DNA from 3 places in the Neorhizobium descurainiae genome. Region 3 is predicted to be linked to each of the others. Evidence: predicted binding sites of a transcription regulator. Region 3 holds the regulator's gene; each other region holds the start of a gene.
The links. Region 3 encodes PhoB, which activates phosphate uptake and scavenging genes when phosphate is short. Its sites were predicted from a motif close to TGTCATNNANCTGTCAT; they were not measured.
Positions count from the first base shown of each region.

Region 1: the regulator PhoB is predicted to act here: its motif matches at 1,594-1,610, upstream of ugpB (sn-glycerol-3-phosphate ABC transporter substrate-binding protein UgpB).
Region 2: the regulator PhoB is predicted to act here: its motif matches at 1,335-1,351, upstream of phnC (phosphonate ABC transporter ATP-binding protein).

Region 1 covers NZ_JBLFFK010000017.1:29,677-32,948, forward strand. Annotated here, with positions in the region: gene rsmI (16S rRNA (cytidine(1402)-2'-O)-methyltransferase) at 252-1,157, shown strand; gene ACMGE0_RS23980 (YraN family protein) at 1,160-1,561, shown strand; gene ugpB (sn-glycerol-3-phosphate ABC transporter substrate-binding protein UgpB) at 1,686-3,014, shown strand; gene ugpA (sn-glycerol-3-phosphate ABC transporter permease UgpA) at 3,082-3,272, shown strand, end outside.
Region 2 covers NZ_JBLFFK010000008.1:150,302-153,573, forward strand. Annotated here, with positions in the region: gene phnD (phosphonate ABC transporter substrate-binding protein) at 1-360, opposite strand, end outside; gene phnC (phosphonate ABC transporter ATP-binding protein) at 428-1,273, opposite strand; gene ACMGE0_RS16120 (DapH/DapD/GlmU-related protein) at 1,389-2,006, opposite strand; gene phnL (phosphonate C-P lyase system protein PhnL) at 2,003-2,713, opposite strand; gene phnK (phosphonate C-P lyase system protein PhnK) at 2,727-3,272, opposite strand, start outside.
Region 3 covers NZ_JBLFFK010000018.1:114,313-117,584, reverse strand. Annotated here, with positions in the region: gene pstB (phosphate ABC transporter ATP-binding protein PstB) at 1-301, shown strand, start outside; gene phoU (phosphate signaling complex protein PhoU) at 345-1,058, shown strand; gene phoB (phosphate regulon transcriptional regulator PhoB) at 1,085-1,768, shown strand; gene ACMGE0_RS25135 (PACE efflux transporter) at 1,788-2,222, opposite strand; gene ACMGE0_RS25130 (GcrA family cell cycle regulator) at 2,409-2,942, opposite strand.

The DNA.
Region 1 (3,272 bases), on a different contig from region 3:
TGGAGGCCGGCAAGGCCGGACCCCATATTTTTGTCGGGTTTGTAGGCCGACTGTATGATGTGGACCGGCAAAATGGCAGACAAAGGCGGAGAAAAGCAAGAGGTGAACGAGAGGTTACCGGCTCAATTCGATATCGTGGCGCGCACTTGCACACAGAAAACATGACATTGTCCCGACCCCGGGCTTTACTTGCCGAAGCGGGCCGGCTCCATCATAAAGAGCCATGATTATCCGATCCCGCGTGACATCCCGTGACCGATGACCTGAAGACCGCGCAGCGCGGCTATCGCGTCGCCAACACATTCGTGCCCGCAAGGCCGCTGGAGCCGGCGCTCTATCTGGTCGCGACCCCGATTGGCAATCTCGGTGATATCACGCTGCGTGCGCTCGAAACGCTCTCCGGCGCCGACGTGCTCGCCTGCGAGGACACCCGCGTCACCCGCGTGCTGCTCGACCGCTACGGCATCGTCAACCGGCCTTTCGCCTATCACGAGCACAATGCCGAGGAGGCGGGGCCGAAGCTTGTCGCTGCGCTGGCGGAGGGCAAATCCGTAGCGCTGGTTTCCGATGCCGGCACGCCGCTCGTCTCCGATCCCGGTTACCGGCTCGGCCGGATGGCGATCGAGGCAGGCCACAAGGTCGTGCCGATCCCCGGCGCGTCCGCGCCGCTTGCAGCGCTCGTCGGTTCCGGCATGCCGTCCGATGCCTTTCTCTTCGCAGGCTTCCTCCCGGCGAAGGACAAGGGGAGAAGGGACCGCCTGGCCGAGCTTTCGAGAGTGCCGGCGACGCTGATCTTCTTCGAATCCCCGCACCGCATCGGCGCGACCGTTGCCGCCGCCGCCGAGGTTCTCGGAAAGAGCCGCCGTGCCTGCGTCTGCCGCGAGCTGACGAAGACCTTCGAGGAATTCCGCCGCGGCACGCTGGAGGAGCTCGCCGCCTATTATAATGACGACCGCAGCGTGAAGGGCGAGATCGTCCTGATCGTGGCGCCGCCGGAAGCCCAAGAGGCCCCGGGCGAGGTGGAGGTGGACATGCTGTTGCGCGAGCTTTCTTCCGCCATGCCGGCCGCTAAGGCGGCGGCGGAAGCGGCCAGGCTCACAGGGCTTGCCCGCAAGGACCTTTACCAGCGGCTCCTGGAACTGAAGGCCGAGGGCTGAGGGTGGTAACGGACGACGACGCAGACCTGAAACGCCGCAAGGCCGATCGCCAGAGAGCCCAGCGCCAGAGAGCCCAAAGACGGGGCCATGTCTCGGAATATTTCGCCGCATTCTATCTGATGGCCAAGGGCTATCGCATCCTGGCGATCCGCTATCGCACCAGGCTCGGAGAGATCGATCTCATCGCCCGCAAGGGCGACCTCGTCGTGTTCGTGGAGGTCAAGGCACGGATCGGTGAGCGGGAGGCCGTCGATGCGGTCGGTTTCACTGCCCAGAAGCGCATCCGGTCCGCGAGCGATCTCTGGCTGGCGAAACGTAAGGATGCCGCGCGACTGTCACAGCGCTATGACGTCGTCGCGGTGCTTCCGGGACGTTTGCCCCGGCATTTTCCGGATGCTTTCTGATACTTCCGTGAAATTGTTGCATGGCTGTGCAATGTAACAAATCTGACATGGAACTGTTAAGGGGCTGTCACAGCCGGGCCCTATTGCGATCCTCGACCCTAACAAAGGTGGAGAGGACGTCAACATGTTCAAGAAGCTTTCGATGGCCGCGTTCGCGGTTGCCCTGTCGGCAAGCTCGTCGCTCGCTGCGACCGAAGTGACCTGGTGGCATGCCATGGGCGGCGAGCTCGGCAAGAAGCTCGAGGAAGTCGCCCAGAAGTTCAACGAAAGCCAGAGCGATTACAAGGTCGTTCCGGTCTTCAAGGGTACCTATCCGGAAACCCTGACCGCTGCGATCGCGGCTTTCCGCGCCAATCAGCAGCCGGCGATCGTTCAGGTCTTCGAGGTCGGCACCGGCACGATGATGGCCGCCAAGGGCGCCGTTTATCCGGTCTACAAACTGATGTCTGACAACAAGGAGCCGTGGGATCCGAAGGGCTTCCTCGCGCCGGTCGTCGGTTACTATTCCGATGCTGAAGGCAACATCCTGTCGATGCCCTTCAATTCCTCGACGCCGATCATGTACTACAACAAGGACGTCTTCCAGAAGGCTGGCCTTGATCCGGAAGTTGCCCCGAAGACCTGGGCCGAGCTGGCCGAAATGGGCAAGAAGATCGTCGATTCCGGCGCTGCTCAGTGTGGCTTCACGCTCTCCTATGCTGCGACCTGGGTCGGTCTCGAAAACTACTCGGCCATCCAGAACCTGCCTTTCGGCACGCTGCAGAACGGCTTCGGCGGCTTGGAGACCGAATTCAAGTTCAACGGCAAGGAACAGGCCGCATTCTGGGATAACCTGAAGAAGTGGCAGGACGCCAAGATCTTCAAGTACGGCGGTCCGGGCGGCGGCGCCGAAACCGCTCCGAGCTTCTATTCGCAGCAATGCGCCGTCTACATGGGCTCGTCCGCTTCGCGCGCCGGCGTCATCAACAACGCCAAGAACTTCAAGGTCGGCTTCGCGCCGATGCCTTATGACGATACCGTCACCAAGGAGCCGAAGAATTCTATCATCGGCGGCGCCACGCTCTGGACCCTCAACGGCCAGAAGAACCCCGATGTCTACAAAGGCGTTGCCAAGTTCTTCACCTATCTCTCCAAGCCGGAGGTCCAGGCCGATTGGCACCAGTTCACCGGTTACCTGCCGATCACCAATGCTGCTTACGAGCTTGGCCAGAAGCAGGGTTACTATGAGAAGAACCCGGGCTCGGACATTGCCATCAAGCAGATCACCCGCGGCACGCCGACCGACAATTCCAAGGGCGTCCGCTTCGGTAACTTGACGCAGATCCGCGACCTGGTCGACCAGCAGTTCGAAACCGTTCTGTCCGGCAAGAAGACTGGCCAGCAGGCTCTCGACGACGCTGCCAAGGCTGGCAACGCCATCCTGCGCGAATTCGAAGCTGCAAACTCGAACTGAGCGTCTTTGTCGCCATCAAGCCCTCCCCGATTTCCGGGGAGGGCATTTCCTTGGGCACACCCTCGCCATGCAAACCAAGCGCACCGTTTTTCATAACCGCGTCCTGCCTTATTTCCTGCTGGCACCGCAGCTTGTCATCACGCTCATCTTCTTCGTATGGCCTGCTGCCCAGGCGATCTGGCAATCGTTCCTTCGCCAGGATCCCTTCGGCCTGAAAGAAACTTTCGTCTGGTTTGCGAATTACACGCGGTTGCTGGA
Region 2 (3,272 bases), on a different contig from region 3:
CGAGTAGTAGCCGGTCGAGCCGTCGGCCTGCTTGGTGGTCAGGACCGGGGTGACGGCGTTCGGGTCCTTGAGGTAGATCGAGGCGTAGGAGGAAGCGCCCATGACGGCGAGGTCGATCGTGCCGCCGAGCAGGCCCTGGATGACGCCGTTGTAGTTCGGCGACGGGAAGAGCTGGACTTCGGAAACGCCTGTGGCCTTGATGAGGCCCGGCTTGACGCACTCGGTGCGGCGAACCTGGTCGGCTTCGTTTTCACCGCCGTCGAGGCCGATGCGCAGGACCTTGACGTCCTGGGCGGCAGCGTTGCCGGCGAGAGCAGCGACAGCGATCGTCGCCATCAGGATCTTGCGGAATGCAGACATGGAAGTCTCCTTTAGTGACATGGTTTTGTCAGTGTTACGGCCGTCGTCCCCCTCGGCCGTAAAGGGGTCAGCGCGCGACGGCTGCTTCGGCCATCGCGCCGGAAAGAACGACATCGGCGCGCTTCGTCGAGGCGAGACTGGTCGATGTCATGGACTCGTCGATACCAGCCCCGTCTTTGTCGGAACCGTAGATTTCACGGACGGCCGTGGCATCGAGAGCCTGCGGCGGGCCGTCGAAAACCACGCGGCCGCCGGCCATGCCGATGATGCGCTCGCAATAGTGCCTGGCGGTATCGAGCGTGTGCAGGTTGGTGATGACGGTGATGCCTTCGCGTTCGTTGATGTCGCGCAGCGCATCCATGACGATCTTGGCATTGAGCGGATCGAGCGAGGCGATCGGCTCGTCGGCGAGCACCATTTTCGGCGCCTGCATGAGGGCGCGGGCGATCGCGACGCGCTGCTGCTGGCCGCCGGAAAGCGTTCCGGCCGGCTGCAGCGCCGTCTGCTCGATGCCGAGCCTTTCGAGCGCGGCCATCGCCATGACGCGTTCGTCGCGGCTGAAGATTTTCAGGAGGCTCATCACTGTCGAGCGGTGATTGAGGCGGCCGAGCAGCACATTGGTCATCACGTCGAGGCGCGGCACCAGATTGAACTGCTGGAAGATCATCGCGCAGTCGCGCTGCCAGTTGCGCAACGAGACGCCTTTCAGCGCCGAGACCTCGACGCCGCCGAAATGGATGGAGCCGGCGCTCGGCTCCTGCAGGCGGTTGATCATGCGCAGGAGGGTGGATTTACCGGCGCCGGAACGGCCGATGACGCCGACCATCTGGCCTTGGGGAATCTCGACGTTCACGGCGTTGACCGCGATACGATCGCCGAAGCGGCGGGTGACATTCCTCAGCTCGAACTTCATGCTCTCTTGCCCGTCCAATCCTGTTATACCGTTTCGATTAGCGGGGCTTCGTGAAGCCTGAATGTCGGTTTTATGTCGGTATTGTTACAATCCCCCGATGTTCGTAACGGTTATGTTACGACGCATGGCGCGACAGGAATTCCTCCGCCGAAAGTGCCCGGAAATCCTCAAGGGCAGCCCTCAATTTCCGATGGTCCCAATCCCACCAGGCGAGCCTGTCCATCGCCTCGCCGACCGCTTTTGTGAAACGCTCGCGGATGAGCTTTGCCGGCACGCCGCCGACGATCGTATAGGGGGCGACGTTCTTCGAAACGACAGCGCCGGCACCGATCACCGCGCCATTGCCGACGGTGACGCCCGGCAGCACGGTCGCGCCGTGGCCGATCCAGACGTCATGGCCGATGACGACGCGATGGTCTCTCCGCCATTCGAAGAAGCTCTGCTCGTCTTCGGCATCGTCCCAATAGTTCGCGGCACGATAGGTGAAGTGGTGCAGCGTTGCGCGCCAGGTCGGATGGTTGGTGGCGTTGAGGCGCACCGAAGCGGCCATGTTGACGAACTTGCCGACCGTCGCGCACCAGATCGAGCCGTCCTGCATGATGTAGGAATAGTCGCCGATCTCGGCCTCGGAGATACGGCAGCGCTCGGCGACTTCCGTATAGCGGCCGAGCGTGGAATTGGTGACGCTGGCGCTCGGATGGACCAGCGGCTCGATGCCAAGTTTCTTGCTCATGCCGCAACCGCCTTTCGGGGAGAAAACTGCGCCACGTCGAGAATGCGGTCGGCGACGGCCTCGCGCACTTCCTCGTCGTGGAAGATGCCGAGGAGGGCGACGCCCTCGCGCTTCTTTTGCGTGATCATCTCGACGACGACCCGCCGGTTGACGGCGTCTAGCGAAGCGGTCGGCTCATCGAGAAGCAGGATACGGTGGCTGGTGATGAAGCCGCGGGCGATGTTGACGCGCTGCTGCTCGCCGCCGGAAAAGGTCGCCGGCGGCAGCGACCAGAGCTCCCGGGGCAGGTTGAGTTTCGCGAGCAGTCCGGAGGCTTTTTCCCTTGCCTCCGGAGCCTCGACGCCGCGGGCGACGAGCGGCTCGGCGACGACATCGAGGGCCGCGACGCGCGGCACGGTGCGCAGGAACTGGCTGACATAGCCCATCGTATGCCGGCGCACGTCGAGAATGGTGCGCGGATCGGCGCCGGCGATGTCGACGAGCCGTTCCTTGTGGTCCACGAGGATCTGGCCGGCGTCGACGGCATAGTTGCCGTAGAGCATTTTCAGGATCGAGCTCTTGCCGATGCCGGAGGGGCCGCCGAGAACGACGCATTCGCCGCTGGCGACGGAGAAATTGACGTCGTTGACGACCGGCAGCCGGATGCCGTCGCGCAGGTGCATGATGAAGCTCTTGAAGACTTCCGAGACGACGAGGGGGGTGGCCATGACGATATCTCCCTCAAACCTGCAGGATCGAAGACACGAGAAGCTGGGTATAGGGCTCGCGGGGGTCGTCGAGCACCCGGTCGGTAAGCCCGTGCTCGATCACGTGGCCGTCCTTCATCACCATCATCCGGTGCGATAGCAGGCGCGCGACAGCGAGATCGTGGGTGACGACGATCGCCGACAGGCCGAGATCGTTGACGAGGCCGCGCACCAGGTCGAGCAGGCGCGCCTGGACCGACACGTCGAGGCCGCCGGTCGGTTCGTCCATGAAGACGAGGCGCGGGCCGGTGACGAGATTGCGGGCGATCTGCAGGCGCTGGCGCATGCCGCCGGAAAAGGCGCGCGGCTGGTCGTCGATACGGTCGGTGGAAATTTCCACCCGGGTGAGCCAATCGCTCGCCGTCTTGCGGATATTGCCGTAATGCCGGTCGCCGATCGCCATCAGCCGCTCGCCGACATTGGCGCCGGCTGAAACCGTCATGCGCAGCCCGTCGGCCGGGTTCTGGTGCACGAAGCCCCAGTCGGTGCGCATCAGGAAGCGGCGCTCCGCCTCGCTCAT
Region 3 (3,272 bases):
GCAGCAGCGTCTGTGCATCGCCCGCGCGGTCGCCGTGTCGCCGGAAGTCATCCTGATGGACGAACCCTGTTCGGCGCTCGATCCGATCGCCACCGCCAAGGTCGAGGAACTCATCCACGAACTGCGCGCCAACTACACGATCGTCATCGTGACGCATTCGATGCAGCAGGCCGCCCGCGTGTCCCAGCGCACCGCCATGTTCCATCTCGGCCAGCTGGTCGAGGAGAACGACACGGACAAGATGTTCACCAACCCGGACGACCAGCGTACCCAGGATTACATCATGGGTCGTTTCGGCTGATCAGCCGACTGTGCCGCCTGACACCAATTTCGAGGATTAGAAGATGGCATCGACCCATATCCTGTCGGCCTACGACGATGAACTGAAATATCTGAGCCGCCGCATTTCCGAAATGGGCGGCCTGGCCGAGCAGATGTGCTCGGATGCCGTGCGCGCGCTTGTGAACTCCGACTCTGCGCTCGCCCAGAAGGTCATCTCCGACGACGTGATCCTGGACCACGCCGAGCGCGAGATCCAGGACAAGGCGATCGTCACGATCGCCAAGCGCCAGCCCATGGCGTCCGACCTTCGCGAGATCGTCGGCACCCTTCGCATCGCCGGCGATCTGGAACGCGTCGGCGATCTCGGCAAGAACACCGCCAAGCGGGTCATCGCGGTTCAGGGCACCGGCGTGCCGCGCAAGCTTGCACGCGGCATCGAGCACCTTTCCGATCTCGCGCTCGTGCAGCTCAAGGAAGTGCTCGACGTCTATGCGAGCCGTTCCGCCGAGAAGGCCGAGGCGATCCGCATCCGCGACGAGGAAATCGACGCGATGTACACGTCGCTGTTCCGCGAGCTCCTCACCTACATGATGGAGGATCCGCGCAACATCACCACCTGCACCCATCTCCTGTTCTGCGCCAAGAACATCGAGCGCATCGGCGACCATGCTACCAACATAGCCGAGACGATCTACTACATGACGACGGGTGCCCAGCCGGAAGGCGAGCGTCCCAAGGACGACACGTCGAACACCCTCGGCGCGATCACCGAATGACGGAATGCTGACGGAGCAGAGTGAGAATGCTGCCAAAAATCGCTGTCGTGGAGGATGAGGAAGCGCTGAGCGTGCTTCTTCGCTACAATCTCGAAGCTGAAGGTTACGACGTCGAGACGATCCTGCGTGGGGATGAGGCCGAGATAAGGCTTCAGGAGCGCACGCCGGATCTTCTGATCCTCGACTGGATGCTGCCCGGCGTTTCCGGCATCGAACTTTGCCGGCGTCTGCGCATGCGCCCCGAAACGGAGCGCCTGCCGATCATCATGCTGACCGCCCGCGGCGAAGAGAGCGAGCGCGTCCGTGGCCTGGCCACGGGGGCGGACGACTATGTGGTCAAGCCCTTCTCGACGCCGGAACTGATGGCCCGTGTCAAAGCCATGCTGCGGCGCGCCCGCCCGGAAGTGCTCTCCAGCGTTCTGCGCTGCGGCGACATCGAGCTCGACCGCGAGACCCATCGCGTGCATCGCAAGAGCCGTGAAGTCCGCCTCGGCCCGACGGAATTCCGCCTGCTGGAGTTCCTGATGGCGTCGCCCGGCCGGGTCTTCTCCCGTTCGCAGCTTTTGGATGGCGTCTGGGGCCACGACATCTATGTCGACGAGCGCACCGTCGACGTGCATGTGGGACGCCTGCGCAAGGCGCTGAACTTCTCCAACATGCAGGACGTCATCCGCACCGTCCGTGGGGCCGGTTATTCGATGGAATCCTGACTGCCGAAAGAGGCGCGCGTCAGCGCGCCTCCGCCTCCTGCCATTCCGGCAGCGGAAACAGCCGGTCATAGCCCCAGTTGAAGATGAAGGCATAGAAGACGTAGAAGACGGCAAAAGCCACGTCCATGATCAGCGCTTCCCACAGGCTGATGCCGAGATACCAGGCGACGAACGGCAGAAGCACGATGAGCAGGCCCACCTCGAAAAGGACGGCATGGCCCACGCGTATTGCCGGCGTCTTCTGCGTGCCACCGGTCAGCCGCCGCATCAGATGGTCGAAGCCGAGGTTGTAGAGATAATTCCAGCCGGTCGCGATCGTCGCGCCGCCGATCGCGATGACGCCGATGTCGGAAACCGGCTTGCCGAAGGCAAGCGCCCCGAGCGGCGTGACGATGAGAAGCGCGATGACTTCGAAGCTGATGGCGTGGCGGATACGATCACGTGTCGAGCGCATTTCTTAACCCAAGAATAAAGCCTCGGGTCGTCCCGACATTGTGCCCGGTATGGGGGAGGTCGTCCTCGCCGCAATGAGATAGGTGTTTTCGCGCCGTTCGGCAAGCCTCGGCGCGGCATAGCTGCCATACGCAGGAAAAAAGCGGGCCGGGGCCCGCTTTCAATGCATCGTCCTGCCGTGCTCTTCTCAGGCCCGGGCGGCGGCCCTGCGGCGCTCGTGCACCGGCTGGTAGGCAAGCCGCGTGTGGTAGCCGCAATAGGGCGAGTTGTCCGGGGAGTCGCAGCCGCAGAAGTGAAAATCTTCCTTGAGCGGGTCGCCGACGGGCCACTTGCAGGTGCGCTCGGTGAGCTCGGTCAGGGCGAGGCGACGGGAGATAGGCACCACCACATTGGCGGCCGGACGATATTCCATCTCCTCGAAAGCCTCGACTTCGATCTCTTCCTTGAGAAGGGTCGCGCCGACTGCGCGGGCGACGGTCCGGGTGGCGACACGCGACGCATAGTTCGGAGCCCGGGGCGCCGACGTGGTCCGCTTGGCCGCCGAACGGCCCGTGGCCATGGTGCCGCCGGCCTTTGCCCGGCCCGGCAGGCTGAGGCGGTGCACCTTGCCGATCACGGCATTGCGGCTCACGCCTCCGAGTTGTGCGGCGATCTGGCTGGCGCTCAAGCCTTCCGACCACAATCTTTTGAGTTTTTCGACGCGCTCGTCTGTCCAGTTCATGCCCGTTCTCCGCCTTTGAACGTTGCAGGCATGCAGAATCCTTCCACCTTTGCTGCAGACATCATTCCGCAACACCCACTACATCTATGCTTGAGGTGACTAGTTCCGCCGCATGCAGTCTAGTAATTGACGATTAACCTAGTGTGAGGCTGACTCCGTGGCAAGAGTCGGGAGAATCTGCAGGAATCGATTTCTTGGTTTTCCCCAACTTGCTGTTGGGGAGAGTCATTTTTGTCACATATGCAGGTGCCTGCCTGTTTCTTCGGCAAAGCCGGCTAAGGTGCCGGGCTTTGTTGACATTCGGGCCCTAAACCCCGATAGTGCCCCCGC